2 regions of the Spirillospora sp. NPDC047279 genome follow, and region 2 is predicted to be linked to the other one. Evidence: predicted binding sites of a transcription regulator. Region 2 holds the regulator's gene; the other holds the start of a gene.
What was found. Region 2 encodes HrcA, which represses chaperone genes, less so after heat shock. Its sites were predicted from a motif close to TTGGCACTCTCNNNNNGAGAGTGCCAA; they were not measured.
Positions count from the first base shown of each region.

Region 1: a site for HrcA is predicted at 10,121-10,147, ahead of groL (chaperonin GroEL). Genes of this name have one in related genera too.

Region 1 is NZ_JBEYUA010000035.1:8,844-20,709, reverse strand. It holds gene ABZ810_RS46720 (serine/threonine-protein kinase) at 1-1,770, opposite strand, end outside; gene ABZ810_RS46715 (RNA polymerase sigma factor) at 1,826-2,377, shown strand; gene ABZ810_RS46710 (sulfotransferase) at 2,538-3,554, shown strand; gene ABZ810_RS46705 (trehalose-6-phosphate synthase) at 3,652-5,115, opposite strand; gene ABZ810_RS46700 (cation diffusion facilitator family transporter) at 5,211-6,221, shown strand; SAM riboswitch class I at 6,507-6,648, shown strand; gene thrC (threonine synthase) at 6,665-7,912, shown strand; gene ABZ810_RS46690 (MoaD/ThiS family protein) at 7,952-8,230, shown strand; gene ABZ810_RS46685 (hypothetical protein) at 8,432-9,055, shown strand; gene ABZ810_RS46680 (cold-shock protein) at 9,238-9,438, shown strand; gene ABZ810_RS46675 (CPCC family cysteine-rich protein) at 9,612-9,917, opposite strand; gene groL (chaperonin GroEL) at 10,280-11,866, shown strand, end outside.
Region 2 is NZ_JBEYUA010000004.1:595,839-607,704, reverse strand. It holds gene ABZ810_RS13420 (hypothetical protein) at 1-399, shown strand, start outside; gene ABZ810_RS13415 (16S rRNA (uracil(1498)-N(3))-methyltransferase) at 549-1,280, opposite strand; gene dnaJ (molecular chaperone DnaJ) at 1,381-2,514, opposite strand; gene hrcA (heat-inducible transcriptional repressor HrcA) at 2,515-3,528, opposite strand; gene ABZ810_RS13400 (DUF3097 domain-containing protein) at 3,672-4,493, shown strand; gene ABZ810_RS13395 (DUF4870 domain-containing protein) at 4,524-5,276, shown strand; gene hemW (radical SAM family heme chaperone HemW) at 5,289-6,503, opposite strand; gene ABZ810_RS13385 (MarR family transcriptional regulator) at 6,585-7,487, opposite strand; gene ABZ810_RS13380 (MFS transporter) at 7,602-9,131, shown strand; gene ABZ810_RS13375 (hemerythrin domain-containing protein) at 9,144-9,749, shown strand; gene ABZ810_RS13370 (hypothetical protein) at 9,773-10,213, opposite strand; gene ABZ810_RS13365 (hypothetical protein) at 10,435-11,310, shown strand; gene ABZ810_RS13360 (hypothetical protein) at 11,387-11,866, shown strand, end outside.

The DNA of each region.
Region 1 (11,866 bases), on a different contig from region 2:
CTCTGCGGCCTGGTCGGATCCGCCCTGCGGGCCGCCCGGTGGTTGGTGGCCGCCGGGCCCGGGCAGTGGAACCGCCATCGTCCGGTCGTCGTCGGGAGACCCCGAGGGCCCTCCCGGGCCGTAGTGCTGCGGGCCGCCGGGCGGCGGGCCCGGCCGGTCCACGATCGTCCGATCCTCATCGAACCCGCCGCCACCGGGCCGGCCTGAGCCGACATGCATCTCGGAGGTACGGATGTCGTCCGCCGAACCGGCCCGGTCGTCCCGCGTGGGCGGCTCCGGCTCACCTTGGTACGGGGGACGGCCCTGCCCGCCGGGCGGACCGTACTGGCCGTGCTGCCGGCCCCCCGGCTGCGGAGCCTGTCCGCCTGGCCGCGACGCGCCACCCGGCTGCTGCCCGGGACTGCCGGGTTGCTGCTGACCAGGTCCGCCGGGCTGCTGGCCGCCTGCTTGCTGGCCACCTGCTTGCTGGCCGCCTGCTTGCTGGCCTGGGGCACCCTGCTGACCAGGTCCGCCTGGACGCTGGCCGGGGCCGCCAGGCTGCTGCTGGCCACCCTGTTGGTAGCCGCCAGGTTGTTGACCCGGGGCGCCCTGCTGGTGGGCGCCGGGTTGCTGGCCTGGGGCGCCCTGCTGGTGGGCGGCTTGCTGCTGGTCGCCGGGTTGCCGGCCGGGGCCACCGGGCTGCTGGGCGCCAGGGTGGGGCGGCGGCGGGGCGGCCGAGCCCGGCCCGCCAGGGCCTCCAGTGCTGCCGGGCCCGCCGGGACCACTGGGGCCGCCGGGGTGTGAGGTGCCAGGGGCACCGGGCTGAGCGGGGTCGGGGCGGCCGGGACCGGCCACGGGCGCCGGGTCGCGGTTGGACGCCGGTTGCTGGGGCCCCACGTACTGGTCCTGGATGGTCGCGTCGGCGTCCACGTCCGGCTCGGTGCGCGGGACCGGCGGGGGCATGCCGACGCTCCCGGAGCGCAGGGAGCCCGGGGGCATGGTCGGCCGCAGGGTGGCGAGGGCCTCGGCGAACGCCTCGGCGGTGGGCCAGCGCTTCTCCCGTTCGACCTCGAGGGCGCGCAGGATCACCTGGTCGAACGCGGGCGGCATGCCTTCGCGGAGGGCGCTCGGAGGCTGCTTGACCGGGGCCGGGCCGGGGGGCCGGCCGGTGAGCATGTGGTAGGTGAGGGCGCCGAGGCCGTAGACGTCCGCCCGTACGTCGAGGCCGCCGCCGAAGCGGGCCTGCTCCGGCGACATGTAGCCGGGCGTGCCGACCGGCAGCGTGAACGCGCCGGAGGCGTGGGCGAGGGCCTTGGCCAGGCCGAGGTCGGCGATCAGCAGCTTCTCGCCGCCGTCGCGGGTGCTCTGGAAGAGCACGTTGGACGGCTTGAGATCGCGGTGGATGACGCCCAGGGTGTTGATCACCTCGACGCCGTACGCGATTTCCTCCGCGAGAGCAAGGGCCTCGAAGACCGGAAGTGGCCGTTCACGCATCCGGTCCGCGAGGGTCCCGCGGTCGGCGTACGACATGACGAAATAGGGACGTCCGTCCGGTAGCTCACCGATGTCGTGCACGCGAACGAGCCGTTCCGAGTCGGCCCGGCGCAGGATCCGGGCCTCCTCCAGGAAACGATTCCGCACGTCGAGGTCGTCGATGAGGCTTCCGGACAGCACCTTTATCGCGACGTGGGCATCCAGTGCATCGTCGTGCCCCAGCCAGACTGAGGCGAACGCCCCGGATCCCAGGACGCGATCGATTCGGTAACGGCCGACCGTTGGGGGGAAGGACACTCCCGTATCATGCCCAACAAACGGGGTGTGTGTGCGAACGAGCTAAGGCGCGGCGATGGCATTCGACGAGCGGACCGAGGAACTGGCCGTCAAGGCGGCACAGGGGGATCAAGCGGCCCTCAACGAGCTGCTGCGGGTGATCGAGCCTGACGTCCTGAGACACAGCTCACGTTTTCTGCCCTGCCGGCAGGACGCGGAGGAGGCCTGCCAGGACGCGCTCCTCCAGGTGGCGCGCAACATCCACCGGTTCGAGGGGCGGTCGCGGTTCAGCACGTGGCTGCACGTGGTGGTCGCCAATTCGGCACGTTCGACCTACCGCTCGCTCAAGCGCCGGTCGGTGGAGCAGGCGGGCGAGCTGCCCCAGCAGCGTCCCGACCCCCGCCGCACCAGCGTCATCGCCGGGTCGCGGGTCGACATCCTCGACGCGATGGAGGACCTCGAGGCCCGCAAGCCCGACCTGATCCAGGCTCTGGTCCTGCGCGACGTCTCCCAGCTGGAGTACGCGGAGATCGCCGAGCAGCTCAAGCTGCCCCTCGGCACGGTCAAGTCGCGCATCCACGAGGCCCGCAAGCAGGTCCGCCAGACGCTGGGCGAGTCCTACACCTGATCTCCGGCCGCCACGAGGGCGGCATGCCAGCCACTGTGTACAGGGTTGGTATGGGGGTGGTCGGTGGCCGTCAAGCATCGGTAATGCCTCGGCAAGCGTGCAGCTAGACGCAATGTGCCGCAGGGGCGGCTCGGCCAGCATTCCCTGCATGTCATCAGGCATGGCTTCCCAAGCCGACCGGCCCATCTTCGTCATCGGATGCCCGCGGTCGGGGACGACACTGCTGCAGCTCATGCTGCACTCGCACCAGCGGATCGCGATCCCGGCCGAGACCCGGTTCCTGCTCCCCGCCTACACGGCCCGGTGCGAATTCGGGGACCTCCGCGACAGCGCCAACAGACGCGCGCTGGGGGAGTGGATCACCGGCCGCAAGGAGACCAAGTTCAAGGACCTCGGTCTCGACGCCGCGCAGGTGGTGGACGAGATCGTCGACGGCCCGCCCACGATGGGCTCGGCGCTGGGCATCGTGTTCCGCGCGTACGCCCGCAAGTTCGGCAAGCCCCGCTGGGGCGACAAGCGGCCGAGCTACTTCAAGCACGTGCCCACGCTGCTGCGGATGTGGCCGGACGCGCAGTTCGTCCACCTCATCCGGGACGGCCGCGACTGTGTCGGGTCTCTCAAGGAGATGCCCTGGTACAAGCTCGACGTCAACCACGCGATCTCCGCGTGGCGCGAGGCGATCGACTACGGGCGGCGGTACGCGACCGATCTCGGCCCCGAGTCGTACTACGAGCTTCAGTACGAGCGGCTCGTGGCGGACCCGGCCGGGGAACTCTCGGGGTTGTGCGCGTTCCTGGGCGAGGAGTTCGACCCGGCGATGACGGCGCCGCAGGACATCGCCAAGCTGACCGTTCCGCCGCAGAAGCGGTGGCACGACCGCACCCACACCGCCGTCACGTCCGGCCGGGTCGGCGCGTGGTCCAAGCGCCTGGAGCCGTGGGAGATCGGCCTGGCGGAGTCGGCGTTCGGTGAGCGGCTGGCCGACTACGGCTACGAGCTCAGCGGCGCGCCCAAGCCCAGCCCGGCGATGCTCGGCAAGTTCGCCAAGACGGCCGCCCACCGGCGCATGTCGCAGCGCAAGAAGGACCTGCGCGACCGCTGGCAGCGCCGGTACGAGCCCGGTCCGGTCGAGTGCCTGCTGACGGCCGACACGGCCGAGTCCGCCGCGCTCACCTGAGCGGGCCGCCCGCTCGTGGCGGGTTCGGTGAACGCCTGATGGCAAGGCGCCGGACCCGCCACGTACCAACGGCCCCGCCGGCCCCGCCAGGTGCCGGTCAGTCGAGGGCGGCCAGCTGGTCGGCGAACCACCGCTGCGGCGGAAGCGCGGTCGCCGCGGCGGTCAGGCGGGCGCAGCGCGCGGCACGTTCCTCGGCCGGCATCAGCAGCGCCTGGTGCATCGTCTCGGCGGTCTGCGAGACGTCGTACGGGTTGACGATCAGCGCGTGGTCGCCGAGCTCGGCGGCGGCGCCGGCCTCGCGGGACAACACCAGCGCCGAGCCGCCCTCGGAGAGCACGGGGCCCTCCTTGGCCACGAGGTTCATGCCGTCCCTGATCGGGTTGACCACCAGGACGTCGGCCAGCCCGTAGGCGGCCAGCGAACGCGGGAAGTCGTCGTTCACCTGGAGGATCAGCGGCTCCCACTCGGCGGTCCCGAACTCGTCGGTGATCTGCTCCGCCATCCGCTGCACCGCCGCCGTGTACTCGCGGTACTCCGGCAGGTCGTGCCGGGAAGGGTAGGCGAACGCCAGGTGGACGACGCGGCCGCGCCATTCGGGATGGTTGGTGAGCATCTCGCGGTACGCGGCGAGGCCGCGGACGATGTTCTTGGAGAGCTCCGTGCGGTCGACCCGCACGATCAGCTTCCGGTCGCCGACCTGCTCGCGCAGCGCCTCCGCGCGCGCCACCACGTCCGGTTCGGCGGCGCGGTGCCGCAGCGACTCGCCGTCGACGCCCAGGCCGTGCACGCCCACCCGGGTCGTGTGCCCGGCCCTGGTGACCGTGCAGGCGGCACGGTCGACGCGCGCCCCCGGCAGGAGCTGCTCGCAGCAGTCGAGGAACGCCGCCGCCCACCGCGAGGTGAGGAAACCGGCGTGGTCGGCGCCGAGGATGCCCTCCAGGACCTGCGTGCCGATGTCGTCGGGCAGCAGCCGGAAGTACTCCGGCGGCGCCCAGGGCGTGTGCGAGAAGTGAACGATCTTCAGGTCGGGCCGCCGTTCGCGCAACATCTGCGGTGCCAGCGACAGGTGGTAGTCCTGGATGGCGGCCTTGGCGCCCGGCGCGGCGTCGCGAGCCAGGGCGTCGGCGAACGCGGCGTTGTAGGCCTCGTACGACTGCCAGTCACGGCGCGCCCTGGCGTCGAAGTGCGGGGCCCTCGGGGTGTCGTACAGCAGGTGGTGGACGAACCACAGGGTCGAGTTGGCGATGGCGTTGTACGCGCGATGGAACGTCGCGGCCGGGATGTCGAGCATCCGCACGGCCGCGCCGCCGGTGTCGTGGCCCGCCTCGTCCAGCCGCCCGTCCGGGGCCTGCCGCGCCGCCGCGCGGTCGGCTTCGCCGAGCGCCGCGCACACCCACAGCACATCCGGCGCCGGCTCGCGGGCCGGGCGGCCGGGGCCGCCGGTCACCGCGGCGAGTCCTGACACCAGGCCGCCCCCGCCCCGCCGCATGGAGAGCGTGCCTTCGTCGGACATGGAGAACGAGACCGGGCCACGGTTGGACGCCACCAGCACTTGGCTCATACCGAAAGGGTCTCAGTTGGTGTACGGCGAGATCAAAGTGACCCAGGTGAAACGGTCGGAGGTGTTCGTCACCTCCGCACGGGTAGACGGAGCGGATGGGGCGGCCGGAGGAGACCAAGAAAACGGTGCTCGTCGCGGGTGCGGCGAACCTGATCCTGGCGATCACCAAGCTGATCGCCGGTGCGTTCGCGGGATCGTCCGCGATGCTGGCGGAGGGGGCCCACTCGGTGGGAGACACCCTCAACCAGGGGTTCCTGCTCGCGTCGTTGCAGCGCAGCAAACGCCCGCCGGACCGGCGGCACCCGTTCGGCTACGGCAACGAGCGCTACTTCTGGTCGCTGCTCGCCGCGTTCGGCATCTTCGTCGCCGGCGCCGGATACTCGATCTTCGAGGGCATCCTGACGATCAGTGGCCACGAGAAGGGCGGCGAGCAGGTCTGGCTCGCGTTCGCCGTGCTCGGGCTGGCGTTCGTGCTCGAGGGAGCCTCCTGGATCCGGGCGTACTCGCAGGCCCGCGCGGAGGTGCGCGAGAACGGCCGGGACCTGATGGAGCACGTCCGCAAGACGCCGGACGTGACGTTCAAGGCGGCGCTCTTCGAGGACAGCGCCGCCGTGATCGGTCTGATCATCGCCGCCACCGGCCTGACGCTGCGGGAGGTCACCGGATCGTCGTTCTGGGACGGCCTGGCGTCGATCCTGATCGGCCTGCTGCTGGTCGTGGTCGCGTTCGCGCTCGGCCGCGACAGCCGTTCGCTGCTCATCGGCCAGGCCGCCGACCCCGCCGACCAGCGCGTGATCAGCGAGGTGATCACGTCGGCGCCCGGGGTGACCGGGATCGACGAGCTGCTCACCATGCACTTCGGCCCGGACGACCTGCTGGTCGCGGCCAAGGTGCACTTCTCCGACGACATCAGCGCGGACCAGGCCGAGGACACCGCCGAAGAGATCGATCGCCTGCTGCGCGAACGCCTGGAGATCGTCCGCCATGTCTTCCTGGACCCGACCCAGGAACGCCAGACCGGGCCGCCCCCGCGGGGCCGAGGCCGACGGCGCCGCCACCAGGCCGACCAGGAAGGATGGTCGGGTGTGGCCGGCAGGTCAGGGTGATCTCGGGGGCGGGTGGGTAATGTCTCATCCGGTGAGATCCGGCTGTCTGGCATCCGGTCAGATCATGTAAAGTCACGCATGTAGCCCGAAACTACAACCGGGCTCACTTGCACATACATAACTGAATAACGCTCATCTAGAGGGGTGCAGGGAGCACAGCGGCCATCGGGCCGGTCTTCCAGCTCAACCCCCGACACAACTGAATAACGCTCATCCAGAGGGGTGCAGGGAGCACAGCGGCCATCGGGCCGGTCTTCCAGCTCAACCCCCGACACAACTGAATAACGCTCATCCAGAGGGGTGGAGGGACCGGCCCTGCGAAGCCCCGGCAACCACCTGGTCAGTGCGCGCTCGCGATCCTGCGAGGCCGGCCAGGAGATGGTGCCAACTCCGGCCTGTGACCAAGGCGGCACAGGGAAGATGGGGAGAAAGGCCTCGCTCTCATGGCACTCACGCCTGCCACCACCGACCTCGGACCCGCTACCGGACTCGTCTGCCGCGAATGCGGCGACACCCGCGATCTGGGTCCCTACTACGCCTGCGAAGAGTGTTTCGGCCCGCTCGAGATCAAGTACGAGTTCGGCGACGTCACTCGTGCCTCGATCGAGGCGGGCCCCCGCAACATCTGGCGTTACCGCGGTCTGCTGCCCGTTCCCGGGAACGTCGCCGACACGCCCAACATCGAGCCGGGCCTGACCCGCCTCGTGCGCGCCGACCAGCTGGCCGAGTCGCTCGGCCTCCAGCGGCTGTGGGTGAAGGACGACAGCGGCAACCCGACCCACTCCTTCAAGGACCGCGTCGTCGCGGTGGCCTTGGCCGCCGCCCGCGAGCTCGGCTTCAAGGTGCTGGCCTGCCCGTCCACCGGCAACCTGGCGAACGCGGTGGCCGCGGCCGCCGCCCGCGCCGGCATCCGCAGCGCCGTCTTCGTGCCGTCCAACCTGGAGTCCCAGAAGATCATCACGACCGCGGTGTACGGCGGCACGTTCGTGACGGTCGACGGCAACTACGACGACGTCAACCGGCTCGCCTCGGAGATCGCCGGCGAGCAGGACGACTGGGCGTTCGTCAACGTCAACGTGCGGCCCTACTACGCCGAGGGCTCCAAGACCCTGGGCTACGAGATCGCCGAGCAGCTCGGCTGGCGGCTGCCCGACCAGATCGTGATCCCGATCGCGTCCGGCTCCCAGCTCACCAAGATCGACAAGGCGTTCCAGGAGCTCATCAAGCTCGGGCTCGTCGAGGACAAGCCCTACCGCGTGTTCGGCGCGCAGGCCGCGGGCTGCGACCCGGTGTCCGCCGCGTTCAAGGCCGGGCACGACGTGGTCCGCCCGGTCAAGCCGGACACCATCGCCAAGTCGCTGGCCATCGGCAACCCCGCCGACGGGCCGTACGTGCTCGACGTCGTCCGCCGCACCAACGGCTCGATCGAGGACGTCACCGACGAGCAGGTCATCGAGGGCATCCGGCTGCTGGCCGGCACCGAGGGCATCTTCGGCGAGACCGCGGGCGGCGTGACCGTCGGCGTGCTGAAGAAGCTCACCGAGTCCGGCGTGCTCGACCCGTCCGCCGAGACCGTGATCATCAACTCCGGCGACGGCCTCAAGACCCTGGACGCGATCGCGCCGGTGGTCGCCCCGACCGCCAACATCGCCCCGTCCCTCGACGCCTTCCGCGCCGCCGGCATCGCCTGACGACGTCCTCGTCCGACCCGTTCCAGAGGAGTAAGTGACATGAGCACGGTCTCTGTGCGCATCCCGACGATCCTGCGCACCTACACCGGCGGCGAGTCCGAGGTGAAGGCCGAGGGCGACACCCTGCGCGCGGTGGTCGCCGACCTGGACGCCGGCCACGCCGGCATCGCCGCCCGCATCCTCGACGACAACGGCAAGATCCGCCGCTTCGTCAACGTGTACGTGGGCGACGAGGACGTGCGCTTCGCCGAGGGCCTGGACACCCCGACCCCCGAGGGCTCCCAGATCTCCATCATCCCGGCGGTCGCCGGCGGCTGACCCGGACGGCCGGCGCGCGCGGGCGGCCCCCGGCGCGCCGTCCGGCGGTCACCGGCCCGTTCCGCGCTCGTCGCCTGCCTGTTCCCTGCTCGTTCCCGGCTCGCCATCCGCGAAGGACGGCGGGCCGGATCGTGTCCCGTCCCGTCGCCATCACCTCCCGATCGTGTGCTTTTGTCCTGATAGATCGGGTAAAGGGCGAGCATGGGGATAGCGGAGGACGTCGCGGGTACCGTGCTGGCCCACCCCGACGTGAGCGAGGTGGAGCTGATCGGCTCCCGGGCGCGGGGCACCGCGACCGAGGTGTCGGACTGGGACTTCCACGTGGCCGCGGAGGACTTCGGCCAGGTGGCCGCCGACCTGCCGCGGCTGATGTCCCCGTACGAGCCGCTCGCCGCGCAGTGGGACCGGCTCGGCGACCACGAGAGCTACCTGCTCATCTTCGCCGGCCCGGCCAAGATCGACCTGATCTTCCCGGACGTGCCGCGCAGCTGGAACCCGCCCTGGCGGATCGGCCCCGACACGCTCGCCGCGGTGGACGCGCATTTCTGGGACTGGTCGCTCTGGCTGGTGAGCAAGCGCCGTCACGGAATGGCCGACCGGGTCCGCGGCGAACTGCTCAAGATGAGCCGTCACCTGCTCGAACCCCTCGGCATCACCGCCATGCCGGGGTCGCTGGAAGAGGCCGCCGACCGTTACAAGCGTGCCCGCGACAGGCTGGAGACCCGGTACGGAATGCGCGTCTCACGGCGCCTCGAAGAGGAGGTCCTGCCCCTCGTCCGGGCTTCTGATGATGACCATTACCGGCCGTCGAGACTTCGGTCGTAAGGGCTGTCACGGACATCTGCCCGCCTATATGGTCAACCCCGATCATGCCGGGTTGACCCCGTCGCGGCCCTCTCCGGGCCGCGGAGACACGGCCTCTGGTCGCCGGGCCTCGCGTAGAAGGGGCGGGGTCCGCGGGCGTCATACCGTGGCCGGGGGTCACGGACGAGCGGCAGGTTTTCCGAATGGCTCAGGGCACAGTCAAGTGGTTCAACGCCGACAAGGGGTACGGCTTCATCGCGGTCGACGGCGGCCGCGACGTGTTCGTGCACTACTCGGCCATCCAGATGGACGGATTCCGCAGTCTCGAACAGGGCCAGCGGGTCGAGTTCGAGATCACGCAGAGCGACCGCGGGCCGCAGGCGGACGTCGTCCGCGCCGTCTGAGCGGAAGCCCTCCGGCAACCGGTGCCGCGGGCCCGGCGTCACAGTGACATGAACGTCGATCATTCGCGCCGCCCGGGCAGCCCGCTCCCGCGGTCACGGACGGCGTGGAGTACGGCGCCTACCCGGGCGGCGACATCTCGACCACCAACAGCGTCTGCGGCTCCGGCTGACCGTCACCCTCCCGGGATACCACCGTCCATCCGGCCCGGGCGCTCGTGCGGATGGGGAGCGCGAACGTTCTGGAGCCTCGGCCGGTCACTCGCTCCGTAGTCGGCGTAGTTCCGCCGGGCCTCGGTGAGGCTGAGCCTGCGGTTGGGCCCGCCGCGCACCTCATCGGCGTCATGGTCGTCCTGCCCGTCGTCCTCCCAGAAGCACACGGGGCAGATCTCGTTGTAACCCCGCTCTTCAAGCGTCAGGTGAGCACAGCACGGGCACGCGTACGGCTCGCCTCTCGGCGCCCGCCGCACGTTGATGAACATCCGAGAAATCCTCGCCCCCGAGCCCGCCGCCCACAACCCACCTGCCTGATCGAGCCTCCACCCCAGGCCCGACGGCCAGGCCGGGCTTCCCAGATCAGAGGCCCCGCCAGAAGCTTTCCGCCGGCGGCGCAGGGCAGTCGAGGCTGACCTGGGCGGGAATGTTCGTCGCTTGCACTCGACAGGGTAGAGTGCTAAACAAACGGTTGGCACTCACCTGTGGAGAGTGACAATCCCACAGTCTGGGTCGGGGCGATGAGGCCCTGTTCCCGGCGGCGGAATGGAAGCCGTCCGGGATGGGGCCGTCCGTCGCGGGCGTCGGCTCGATCCGTCATAGCCACCTTGTTCCGGGAGGACTGGAGCCTATGGCTGCAAAGATGATCGCGTTCGACGAAGAGGCCCGCCGCGGCCTCGAGCGCGGCATGAACCAGCTCGCTGATGCAGTAAAGGTCACCCTTGGTCCCAAGGGTCGCAACGTCGTGCTGGAGAAGAAGTGGGGCGCTCCCACGATCACCAACGACGGTGTGTCGATCGCCAAGGAGATCGAGCTCGAGGACCCGTGGGAGAAGATCGGGGCCGAGCTGGTCAAGGAAGTCGCCAAGAAGACCGACGACGTCGCCGGTGACGGCACGACGACGGCCACCGTCCTGGCGCAGGCGCTGGTCCGCGAGGGCCTGCGCAACGTCGCCGCGGGCGCCAACCCGATGTCCCTCAAGCGGGGCATCGAGGCGGCCGTGGAGCGCGTGAGCGAGGAGCTGTCCAAGCTTGCCAAGGATGTGGAGACCAAGGAGCAGATCGCTTCCACGGCCTCCATCTCCGCCGGCGACGCGCAGATCGGCGAGATGATCGCCGAGGCGATGGACAAGGTCGGCAAGGAAGGCGTCATCACCGTCGAGGAGAGCAACACCTTCGGGCTCGAACTCGAGCTCACCGAGGGCATGCGCTTCGACAAGGGCTACATCTCGCCGTACTTCGTCACCGACCCCGAGCGGATGGAAGCGGTCCTCGAGGACCCGTACATCCTGATCGTTCAGGGCAAGGCGTCGGCCAACAAGGACCTGCTGCCCGTCCTCGAGGGCGTCATGCAGTCCGGCAAGCCGCTGCTGATCATCGCTGAGGACGTCGAGGGCGAGGCCCTGGCCACGCTCGTCGTCAACAAGATCCGCGGCATCTTCAAGTCCGTGGCCGTCAAGGCCCCGGGCTTCGGTGACCGCCGCAAGGCCATGCTGGGCGACATCGCCACGCTGACCGGCGGCCAGGTCATCAGCGAGGACGTCGGCCTCAAGCTGGAGAACACCTCCCTCGACATGCTGGGCCGCGCCCGCAAGATCGTGGTGTCCAAGGACGAGACCACGATCGTCGACGGTGCCGGTGACGCCAACGAGATCGCGGGCCGGGTCAACCAGATCCGTACCGAGATCGACAACACCGACTCCGACTACGACCGCGAGAAGCTCCAGGAGCGTCTCGCCAAGCTGGCCGGCGGCGTCGCCGTCATCAAGGCCGGCGCGGCGACCGAGGTCGAGCTCAAGGAGCGCAAGCACCGCATCGAGGACGCCGTTCGCAACGCGAAGGCGGCCGTCGAGGAGGGCATCGTCCCCGGCGGTGGCGTGGCGCTGATCCAGGCGGGCGCCCCGGCGTTCGACAAGCTGGAGCTCCAGGGCGACGAGGCCACCGGTGCGGCCATCGTCAAGCGCGCTCTGGAGGAGCCGCTCAAGCAGATCGCGGTCAACGCCGGTCTCGAGGGCGGCGTCGTGGTGGAGAAGGTCCGCAACCTGACCCCGGGTGAGGGCCTCAACGCCGCGACCGGCGAGTACGTGAACATGTTCGACACGGGCATTCTCGACCCGGCCAAGGTGACCCGCTCGGCGCTGCAGAACGCGTCGTCGATCGCGGCGCTGTTCCTCACCACCGAGGCCGTCATCGCGGAGAAGCCGGAGAAGTCCTCTGCT
Region 2 (11,866 bases):
AGCGACGACAACGGCGCCGCCGGCACCGGCGCCAACGGCCAGGTGCCGTCGAACGGCTCGCACAGCCAGGGATCCCCGCCTCCCTCTGAGAACGGTCCCGCGGATCCGTCCGCTTCCCCGACGATCCCGAACGCGTCCTCCACGATCGCCTGCCAGGCCCCCGGCGAGCCCGCGCCGGCTCCGTCCGCCGCGGGGACGCCGTCCCCCGGCAGCTCCCCGGCGACCCCGCCGGCCGTCACCTGCACGACGCCGGCGCCGCCGCCGACCACCGCGGTGACCAAACAGCCGGAGCCTCCGGTGACACCGCCGACCAGCCAGGACCCGGAGCCGACCGTCACCCCGACGGAGACCGCCTCCGAGCAGTCGTCCACGAGCGACTCGTCCGGCCAGACCCCCTAGCCGCACCTCCCAGGGCGGCGCCGTCATCGGCCCTTGACGGCGCCGCCGCCCGCTGAGGCGGCCCGTCAGGCAGCCGCGGGCCCTTCAGCCGGCCATCGCCCTATGGGCGGCCGTGGACGCCTCTCAGGCGGCGCTGGGCGGCCGCCCGCTCACCAGCGCGAGGTGGCCGCCAGCAGGACGGCCGCGGCGGCGACTCCGGCCGTCGAGGTGCGCAGGACGGTCGGGCCCAGCCGCGCCGGGCGTCCGCCCGCGGCCGTGAAGCGGTCCATCTCCTCGTCGCTGATGCCGCCCTCCGGCCCGACCACGAGGATGATCTCCCCCGTCCCGGCGGGCGTGAACGTGCTGAGCCGCGCCTCGGCCTCCTCGTGCAGGACGAGGGCGGCGGAGGCGGCCGCGAGGCGTTCGGCGACCCGCTCGGTGGAGGCGAGGCCGGCGACCTCGGGCAGCCACGGGCGGCGGGCCTGCTTGGCGGCCTCGCGGGCGGTGGAACGCCAGCGGCCCAGGGCCTTCTCGCGGCGTTCGGGCTTCCACTGGGTGACGCACCGGGCGGCCTGCCAGGGGACGATCTCGTCCACGCCGACCTCCGTCATCGTCTCGACGGCCAGCTCGCCCCGGTCGCCCTTGGGCAGGGCCTGGACGACCACCAGGCGGGGCTCGGGGCGCGGGTGGTGCTCGCGGGTGAGCACGTCCAGGGTCAGCGAGACCTTGTCGGCGGCGGTGACCACGCACCGGGCGAGCAGGCCGGCGCCGTCGGTCAGGTCGACCCGCTCGCCGGGGCGGATCCGGCGGACGGTCGCGGCGTGACGGCCCTCGGCGCCGTCCAGGACGACGCTGGCGCCCTCCAGGCGGTCGGGCTCGGCCAGGAACACCGGCGGGCTCATGCCCCTCCTCACGAACGAAACCCGCCGCGACCGGAGGGGTCTCCGGTCACGACGGGAGGTCGCCGTCACGGCCCTGGTGATAGGCCCGCACGGCTTCGCTTCAATGCTGGTTGAACACGTCCCGCAGGCGCGAGAAGACACCGCGCTGGCCCGGCGCGAACTTGCCCGGGGGGCGCTCCTCGCCGCGCAGCTCGGCCAGCCGGCGCAGCAGGTCCTCCTGCTCCTCGTCGAGCTTGTTGGGCGTCTCCACGTTGACGTGGATCATCAGGTCGCCGCGGCCGCTCTCGTTGAGGTGCCGGACGCCGCGCCCGTAGAGGGTGATCACCTGGCCGGATTGCGTGCCCGGCTTGATGTCGACCTCCTCGGCGCCGTCGAGCGTCTCGATCGTGACGTTGGTGCCGAGAGCGGCGGCGGTCATCGGGATCTCGACCGTGCAGTGCAGGTCGTCGCCCTCCCGCTCGAAGATCTGGTGCGGCTTCTCGACGATCTCCAGGAACAGGTCGCCGGGCGGGCCGCCGCCGGGGCCGACCTCGCCCTCGCCCGCCAGCTGGATGTGGATGCCGTTCTCCACGCCCGCGGGGATCTTGACCTTGACCGTGCGGCGGGTCCGCACCCGGCCGTCGCCCGAGCACTCCGGGCACGGCGTGCGGATCACGCTGCCGTAGCCGCCGCACTGCGGGCACGGGCGGGACGTCATGACCTGGCCCAGGAACGAGCGCTGCACCTGCTGGACCTCACCGCGGCCGTGACAGGTGTCACAGGTGTCGGGGTGGGTGCCGGGCGCGCAGCCCGAGCCCGTGCAGCTCGTGCAGACCACGGCGGTGTCGATCGACAGCTCGCGCGTGGTGCCGAACGCGGTCTCCTGAAGGTCGAGCTCGACCCTGAGCGTCGCGTTGCGGCCGCGGCGCGCGCGGCTGCGCGGCCCGCGCGAGGTCGCGGTGCCGAAGAAGGCGTCCATGATGTCGCTGAACGGGAACCCGGCGCCGCCGAAGCCGCCGGCGCCCGCCCCGCCGCCGGGCGCGAACGGGTCGGCGCCCAGGTCGTACATCTCGCGCTTCTTGGGGTCGGAGAGCACCTCGTAGGCCTGGGTGATCTCCTTGAACTTCTCCTGCGTCTCCGGGTCCGGGTTGACGTCAGGATGCAGTTCGCGCGCGAGCCTGCGGTACGCCTTCTTGATCTCGTCCGCGCTCGCGTCGCGGCGGACCCCTAGGGTCGCGTAGTAGTCGTTGGCCACTTACGAACCCGCCAGGATCTGTCCGACGTAGCGTGCCACTGCCCGTACCGCTCCCATCGTGCTGGGGTAGTCCATGCGCGTCGGCCCGAGCACTCCCAGCCGGGCCAACGTCTGATCGCCGACTCCGTAGTCGGCTGCGACGACGGAGGTGGACCGGAGCCCCTCGTCGGGGTTCTCGGTGCCGATGCGCACCGTAAGAGTAGAGGAATCACCGGTTTCCCCGAGCAACCGCATGAGGACGACCTGTTCTTCCAGAGCCTCCAGGACGTCGCGCAGGCTCTTGGAGAAGTCCACCGCCGCCAGGTTGGCCGCCCCCGCGAAGACGATCTTCTCTTCGTGCCGGTCGACGAGCGTCTCCAGCAGCACCGACAACACCGCGGCCGCGATCGGCCGGTCGTCGGCCGCGACCTTCTCCGGCAGGTCGGCCACCGCGTGCGGCACCTCGCCGAGCCCGCATCCGTCCAGGCACGTGTTGAGCAACGCCCGCAGGTGCCCGATCGATTCCTCCGACACCTCGCCGTAGGTCTCGATGACGCGCTGCTCGACCCGCCCGGTGTTGGTGATCAGGACGAGGAGCAGGCGGCGCGAGGCGACCGGCACGAGCTCGACGTGCCGGACCGACGACCTGGTCAGCGACGGGTACTGGACGACGGCCACCTGCCGGGTCAGCTGGGCCAGCAGGCGGACGGTCCGGGTCACGACGTCGTCGAGGTCGTAGGCGCCGTTGAGGAACGTCTCGATGGCGCGGCGCTCGGCCGACGAGAGCGGCTTGACCGTCGACAGCCGGTCGACGAACAGCCGGTAGCCCTTGTCGGTCGGGATGCGCCCGGCGCTGGTGTGCGGCTGGGCGATGTAGCCCTGCTCCTCCAGGACGGCCATGTCGTTGCGGATGGTCGCCGAGGACACGCCGAGGTTGTGGCTCTCCACCAGGGTCTTGGAACCGACCGGCTCATTGGTGGAGACGTAGTCCTCGACTATGGCGCGCAGGACCTCGAGCTTGCGGTCGTCGAGCACCTGGTCACCTCCTTCGCCCCCGTCGTCGCCGCTTCCGAGTGCCTCCGTACTGGCACTCCATACTTCCGAGTGCCAAGTGTACGGCCCGGAGGGCGCCCTCAGGAGGGTGCCACCGAGCCCTCCAGTCACTAGAGTGCCGATCCGTGCAGAGCAAGGACTATGGCGACGACGTTCTCGCGGGTGACTGGCGGCGGCCCCGCAAGGGACAGATCCCCGAGATCCCGGCCGAGATCGACCTGGTGGTCGAGGATCCCGGCAGCGGCTTCTGCGGAGCGGTCGTCTCCTGCGACAAGTTCGGCGTGACCCTCGAGGACCGTTTCGGCAAGCGGCGGGTCTTCCCGCTCACCAAGGCGGGCTTCCTGATCGACGGCAGGCCGGTGACGCTGGTGCGGCCGACGGCGGTGCCGAGGGGGCCCGCCCGGTCGGCCTCCGGCTCGATCGCGGTCCAGGGGCTGCGCGCGCAGGTCGCCAAGGAGAGCCGGATCTACGTCGAGGGCCTGCACGACGCCGAGCTGGTGGAGAAGATCTGGGGCCACGACCTGCGGGTCGAGGGCGTCGTCGTGGAGTACCTGGAGGGCGTGGACGACCTCCCGGCCATCGTCGCGGAGTTCGAGCCGGGCCCCGAGCGCCGGCTGGGCGTCCTGGTCGACCACCTCGTCGAGGGCTCCAAGGAGAGCCGCATCGCCGCCCAGGTCTCGTCCCCGTACGTCCTGATCACCGGGCATCCGTTCATCGACATCTGGGAGGCCGTCAAACCCGAGGCGGCCGGGATTCACCACTGGCCTCAGGTGCCGCGCGGCGTACCCTGGAAGGAGGGGGTGCTCACCGCACTGGGCTGGGGAGACAACGTGGGCGCGGCATGGAAGCGGATCCTCGGGTCGGTGGGCACCTACACCGACCTGGAACCCGAGCTCCTGGGCCGCGTCGAAGAACTGATCGACTTTGTGACGAGCCCCCCGCGGTAGGCAAGGCCACCCCCATCTGAGGAGCAGGCGATGTCGTACGGGCCTCCGGAGCAGCCGGACCACGGACAGCAGAAGCAACCGGATCAGGGACAGCAACAGCACGACTACGGGCAGGGACCGCAGGCGTACGGCCAGCAGCCCGACCAGCAGCAGCCGGGCCACGACCAGACGCCCGGATACGGGCAGGACCAGTCCGGTTACGGGCAGCCGGGCTACGGGCAGCCGGGCTACGGCCAGCAGGGTCACGAGCAGCAGGCCTACGGCCAGCAGGGGTACGAGCAGCAGCAGGGCTACGGGCAGCAGCCCGGATATGGCCAGCAGGCGCCCTACGGGCAGCAGACGCAGCCGGGTTACGGCGGCCCGGGCTACGGCCAGACGCCGGGCTACGACCAGGGGCAGGCGTACGGCTACGGCGGCCAGGTGCAGCCCTACGGGCAGCCGGCCGCCTACGGGGCACCGACCTCCGACGACCGGACCTGGGGGCTGCTGTGCCACCTGGGCCAGTTCCTGCTCGGCTTCGTCGCCCCGCTGATCGTCTTCCTGGTGAAGAAGGACGAGTCCCCGTTCCTGCGCCATCACGGCTCGCAGGGCCTCAACTTCGCGATCACGCAGCTGGTCTACCTGATCATCAACTTCATCCTGATCTTCGTGATCATCGGGATCTTCCTGTTGATCGCGCAGGGCATCGCCCAGATCGTCTTCCTGGTCATGGCGGCGATCGCGGCCAACCGCGGCGAGTACTACCGCTTCCCGGCGTTCATGGCCTGGCCGATGATCAAGTAGCCGCGGCCGGCCTCAGGTGAGGTCGCGGACGACTGCGTCCGCCAGCAGGCGGCCGCGCAGCGTGAGGACGGCGCGGCCGCGCTCGTACGGCTCCGGCTCGACGAGGCCGTCGGCGATCGCGCGGCGTACGGCCGTGCCGTCCAGCAGCTCGGCCGGGCAGCCCGTGGCCAGCCGCAGCTCCAGCATGATCCGTTCGATCGCGCGGTCGCCGGCGTCGAGGATCTCACGGGCGTGCGCGGGCGTGACGCCCTCGGCCAGCCGCGACGCGTAGGCGGCCGGGTGCTTGACGTTCCACCAGCGGGTGCCGCCGACGTGGCTGTGCGCGCCGGGGCCGACGCCCCACCAGTCGGCGCCGGTCCAGTAGAGGAGGTTGTGGCGGCAGGCCGCCGCGTCGTCCGCCGCCCAGTTGGAGATCTCGTACCAGCGCAGGCCGTGCGCGCTCAGCAGCTCGTCGGCCAGCAGGTAGCGGTCGGCCATGGCGTCGTCGTCGGGGGTCGCGAGCTCGCCGCGCCGCACCTGGCCGGCCAGCCGGGTGCCCTCCTCGACGATCAGCGCGTACGCCGAGACGTGGTCGGGACCGGCGGCCAGCGCGGCCTCCAGCGAGGCCCGCCAGTCGTCGTCGCCCTCCCCCGGCGTGCCGTAGATCAGGTCCAGGTTGACGTGCTCGAACCCGGCCTCCCGCGCCCACCGCACCACCTGCGGCACCCGGCCGGGCGTGTGCGTGCGGTCCAGGACCGCCAGGACGTGCTCGCGCGCGCTCTGCATGCCGAACGAGACGCGCGTGAACCCGACCTCGCGCAGCTTGCCCAGGTAGGCCTCGTCGACGGACTCGGGGTTGGCCTCGGTGGTGACCTCGGCCCCCGGCGCCAGCCCGAACTCCGCGTCGATCGCCGCCAGGACGCGTCCCAGGTCGTCGGGTGACAGGAGCGTCGGCGTGCCGCCGCCCACGAACACGGTCTCCACCGGCAGGTCGGTGCCGCCGAGCACGCGCCGCGCCATCCGCACCTCGCGGATCGCGGTCTCGGCGTAGGACTCCCGGCTCGCGCCCGGGCCCAGCTCGGTCGCCGTGTAGGTGTTGAAGTCGCAGTAGCCGCAGCGCGTCACGCAGAACGGCACGTGCACGTAGAAGGCGAACGGCCGGCCGGGGCCGCCCAGGCCCGTCAGGGCGCTGCCGGGCAGGCTTCCGTCGGCCGGTACGGGGTCGCCGTCGGGCAGGGTCGCGGGCACCCCTCAAGTCTGCCCTCCCCCGCGCCCTGCTCGGACCGTCCACGACGGCGCGGCGCCGGCCGTGACCGCGGGACGGCGGGCTCAGATGATCTTGGTCAGGAGGGCGCGGAGCTCGTCCAGGCCGGGCCGGGTGAGCCGGCCGGCGAGGTCGTCGTGGATGCCGTCGTTGATCGCGCGGGCCCGCGCCAGGATGTCGCGCCCCCGCGCGGTGCAGCGCAGGACGTGCTCGCGCCGGTCGTCGGGGTTGCGCTCGCGCTCGATGTGGCCGGCGGCCTGCAGGGTGTCGAACGAGCCGACGATCGCGGGCCCGCTGACCCCCATCTCCCGCGCCACCTGCTGCTGCGAGCACGGCTCGAGGGCGGCGATGGCGGACAGGACGCCGAAGTCGCGGGGCTCGATGCCCAGCCCGCGCATCGCGTCGGTGCCCCGGTCGCGCAGGTGGAAGTGGGTGGCGGCGAGCAGGTAGCCGGTGCTCGAGGTCAGCGAGCGCGGCGGGTCGGCGGACGGCGGCAGCAGCCCGGCGAGCAGCTCGTTGAGCCGCTCGTGCTCGGCCCGCGTGAGCCTGGCCACCAGCACGGCCTCGCCCCGGTCGGCGGCGCCCCTCAGCCTGTCGAGCGTCGCGGCGGACTCCGCCGTCGGCGTGATCCGGTACGAGCGCCGGTCGCCGGGGTCACGCTCGCGGCGGACCAGCCCGGCGGCCTCCATGCCGTCGACCAGCTTGACCATGATCGTCCGATTGACCCCGAGCAGCTCGCCCAGCTCCCGCTGCGAGACCGGCCCGCGTTCGTGCAGGACCGAGAGGGCGCCCAGCTCGCGGGGCATCCGGCCGTCCGGCATGGCCTGCTCGGCGCAACCGCGGGCGCGCTTGAACGCGCGCGCGAGCAGATAGCCGACGTAGTCGGCGATCGCCGGCGCGGGCGGGGCGGACCCGGCGAGCCGGTCAACGGCCGGGCGGTCGTCGGCGGGACGGTCATCGGTGTTCACGGTGCGCACATGTTAGCAAACCCGTTTGATAGATAAGTAGATGGATCGTTAAGAGGGTTGACGATTAACAGAGATGACTTTAGCGTGAGGCATCTCCTCTGAAAGGGGGCCGTGATGGCCCGCAAGTGGTGGACTCTCGTGGCGGTCGTCGTCGGCGTGTTCATGCTGCTGCTGGACGTGACGATCGTGAACGTCGCCCTTCCCGACATCCAGAACTCGTTCGACGCCTCGCTCGCCGACCTGCAGTGGGTACTGGACGCCTACGCGCTGGCCCTGGCCGCCGGGCTCCTCACCGCGGGCACCCTGGCCGACCGCCTGGGCCGCCGGAGGCTCTTCGCCGCCGGCACCGCGATCTTCACGGCCGGGTCCCTGCTGTGCGGGACGGCCACCGGCCCGATGTTCCTCAACCTGGCGCGGGCCGGGCAGGGCATCGGCGGGGCGATCATGTTCGCGACCTCGCTGGCGCTGCTGAGCAACGCGTTCCGCGGCAAGGACCGCGGCGTCGCGTTCGGCGTCTTCGGCGCGGTCACCGGCATCGCGGTGGCGGTCGGCCCGGTGCTCGGCGGCGTGATCACCACCGGGCTGTCCTGGCGCTGGATCTTCCTGGTCAACATCCCGATCGGCATCGGCGCCGTCCTGGTCACGCTGCTCAAGGTGGACGAGTCGCGCGACCCGAACGCGGCCCGGACCGACTGGGCCGGCCTGGTCACGTTCACCGGCGGCCTCGCCGCCCTGGTCTACGGCCTGATCGAGAGCGCCGAGGGCTGGACCGAGCCGCGCACCGTCATCAGCCTGTCGGCCGCCGCGGTGCTGCTGGTCGCGTTCGGGATCGCCGAGGCCGTGCAGCGCCGCCCGATGCTGGACTTCGCCCTGCTCCGCAAGCCCACGTTCACCGGCGGTCTGATCGCGGCGTTCGGCATCTCCGCGTCGCTGTTCTCGCTGCTCACCTATGTCGTGCTCTACCTCCAGGTGCAGCTGGGCCACTCGGCGATGGAGACCGGGCTGCGCACGCTCTTCCTGACCGGCGCGATCTTCCTGACCGCCGGCATCGCCGGCCGCCTCACCACCGTGGTGCCGGTACGGGCGATGATCTCGCTCGGCTTCCTGCTGATCGGCATCGGCCTGCTACTGATGCGCGGCCTGACCCCGGCGTCCGACTGGACGCACCTGATCCCCGGTCTCGTCCTGGCCGGGATCGGCGCCGGGCTGGTGAACGTGCCGCTGGCCTCCACCGCCGTCGGCGTGGTCGAGCCGGCCCGTTCCGGGATGGCCTCGGGCATCAACACCACGTTCCGCCAGGTCGGCATCGCCACCGGCATCGCCGCGCTCGGCTCGCTCTTCGCCGGGCGGCTCCGCGACACCGTCACCGACCGGCTGCTCGACTCGCCGCTCGCCGCGCAGGCACACCAGATCGCCGACGGCGTCGGCGCGGGATCCGGGGCGGCGGGCACCGGAAACCAGATCGTCGTGTCGGCGGCGCAGGCCGGCTTCGTCGACGGGCTCAACCTGATCCTGCTCGTCGGCGCGGTCGTCGCGCTCTTCTCGGCCGCGTCGTCGCTGCTGCTGATCCGCGGCCGGGACTTCGTCGACCAGACCGGTCCCGCGCCCGCCGTGTCCAAGCCCGAGCCCGCGCACGCCGCCTGAAGGAGGACCACGATGGACTTCACCCCGATGTACGCCGCGCACGACGCGTTCCGCCGCGACCTGGACCGCCTGCGGGCCGCCGCCGACGCGGGGCTGGGCGCCGACGAGACCGTGCGGGCGGGCTGGCGGACGTTCCGCCGGCAGCTGGAGATCCACCACCGCGCCGAGGACGCCGCGTTGTGGCCGCCGATGCGAAGGCGGCTGGCCGACAACCCGGACGAGCTCGCCCTGCTGGACGCCATGGAGGCCGAGCACGCCGCCGTCGACCCGCTGCTGGACGAGGTCGACGTCGTCATGGACGACCCCGACCCGGTGCGGCTGCGGGAGCACGCGGCGCGGCTGTCGTCCGCCCTGCGCGACCACCTCGACCACGAGGAGCAGGACCTGCTGCCGCTCGTCACCGAGGACGAGTGGACCGCGTTCGCGGCGCACATCCGCAAGAGCCAGGGGCTCCGCGGCGCCGCGGAGTTCTTCCCCTGGCTGATGGACGACGCCACGCCCGGCGGGTCACGCGGCGCGTTCCTCGCCTCGCTGCCGCTGCCGGCCCGGCTCGTCTACCGGGTCGGCTGGCGGCCGCGCTACGTCCGCGCCCGCCGCTGGGCCGTCCTCTCCGGCTGAGCGCCGGCCGGCGGCCGGGCGCGTCAGGCCTCGCGCAGCTTGGCGCGCAGCCAGCCCGGGATGTGCTCGTCGGTACGGGGGAAACGTTCGAGATCGAGCACGTAGGCCGAGGGCGTCAGCGGCGGCGTGAAGTCGGGCTCGCCGTCATAGTCGAACTCGGCGCTCACCCGCCCCGACCGCTCCACCTCGAGCCGCGCGGTGAACCAGGCGCCCTTGCCGCGCTGGTACATCGCCCGCCGCAGCTCGTCCATCCTGCCGATCGCCTGCCCGGGCGGCATCGCGGTCCGCGCCGAGCCGTGCGCGTCGACGACCTCGAACGAGGCGCTGTCGATGCCCACGGTCGCGCGGAACTCGAACCCGAGCCGTTCCCAGCCGAACGGGGCGGCCGACCTCAGGGCGCGCACCGCGCCGTTGACCGCTTCCCGCTCCTTCGGAGAACGCAGCACCTGCCCGGAGTGGGGCACGGTCGAACCTCCCGAACCTAGTTGACCACGGCCATCCGAGTTGACCACGGCCATCCGACCGTACCGACATATCCGTCCAGGTCGAGTGACCCCGGCCGTGTCGCGCACAACCCCCGCGCACTCCGCGCGGACGATCCGGGACGATCATGGTCGTTCGGTGCGCCGTGCCCGGTGACCGGCGGCGGCACGTTTCGCCCGCACGGAGCGGATAGGGTCTCGGAGTGCGGAACGAGGGGGCTGTCAAGTTCGGCCGGGTGCCCACGCGGGTGGTCCTGCGGGGCGACTCCGGCGGCTGGCACTGCCGCGTCGTCGAGAAGGACGGCGCGGAGGAGCGCACCGACCTCGGCGGTCCCGGCGTCGACTGGACGACCGGCGACCCCGAGCCGCCGTGGTGGCCGCGCCGGCTCGACGAGACGGCCGAGGGCCTGCGCGAGCACATCGCCCGGACGCTGACCGACCGCACCTTCCTCGAGCTCGGCCTCGAGGCCGACATCTCGTGGTTCGCGGTCGAGGCGCCGGTCGAGTGGGAGGGGCTCGTCACGCTGCGGGACCCCGACCCGGCACGGTTCCCGGGCAAGGTGGCCCCGTACGTCGTGACGCTCGAACCGGGCGCGGGCGCGATCCTGCCGGACGCGCACCTGCGGTTCACCACGCGGTCCGCGGACGCCTGGACGACGCTGGCCACGGTCGCCGAGCAGTCCGGCACCCGGCCGCCGCGGGCCCGGTTCCTGTGCGGCTGGGCCGACCATCGCGGCATCTGGATCGGCCGTTCGCTGTTCGCCGTCTCGACCGAACGGCTGGACGGCGACGACGAGCGGGTGGGCGAGATCTACGGGGAACGCACCACCGGCTGGGGCGGCAATCCGGAGCTGCGGCTGCGGATGGACGGCATCGACCTGCTGGACGAACCCGCCGACGACGTGATCGCGCTCTTCCGCGGCCTCGGCAACGAGATCGTCGAACGCGGGCGCATGTCGTACCTGCCCGCGCTCGGCCTCCGGCTCTACCGCCCCGAAGGGGACCGTGCCACGCCCGGCGGTCTCTTCACCGGCGTCTCGCTCCAGCGGCCGGAGCCGCCCCGCCCGCGCCGCCGGTGACCCTCAACGATCCCGACATCCACGAGGAACCGGTTCTTCACCGGACCGCGACACGGGCTCCCTAGATTCCCTGATCATGAGCAGCCGCGCGCGTTCCGCCGTGACCGGCGCCCTCCTCGGCGCACCCCTCGTTCTCGTCCCCGCCGCGTCCCCCTCCGCGTCCGCCTCCGCCATGTCCACCGCCGTGCCGGCGGCCGCGGTGCCGGCGTCCGCCGTGGTGAGCACGCTCACCGTCGACCGCGGCGGCCCGGCGCGCACGTTCGCCTTCACCGCCGACCGCGACGGCGAGGCGGTCATCTCGTTCACCGCCGCCGCCCCCGGCGTCTCCTGGGCGCGCACGGGCGCCGAGTCGGCGGTGGTCGCGATCTCGGTGGACGGGCGGCACGTCACCGACCTGGTCGTGCCGTCCTCGGCGCCCACCGCGCGCAGCCTCGGCCTCGGCGCGGTGAAGCGCGGCGAGCACGAGGTCACGCTGCGCTTCGCACGCGGCAGCGCGCCCGCCGCCCGCCGCGTCACCCTCGCCGGCCCCGCCGTCCGGATCCCCGAGGCCGACCAG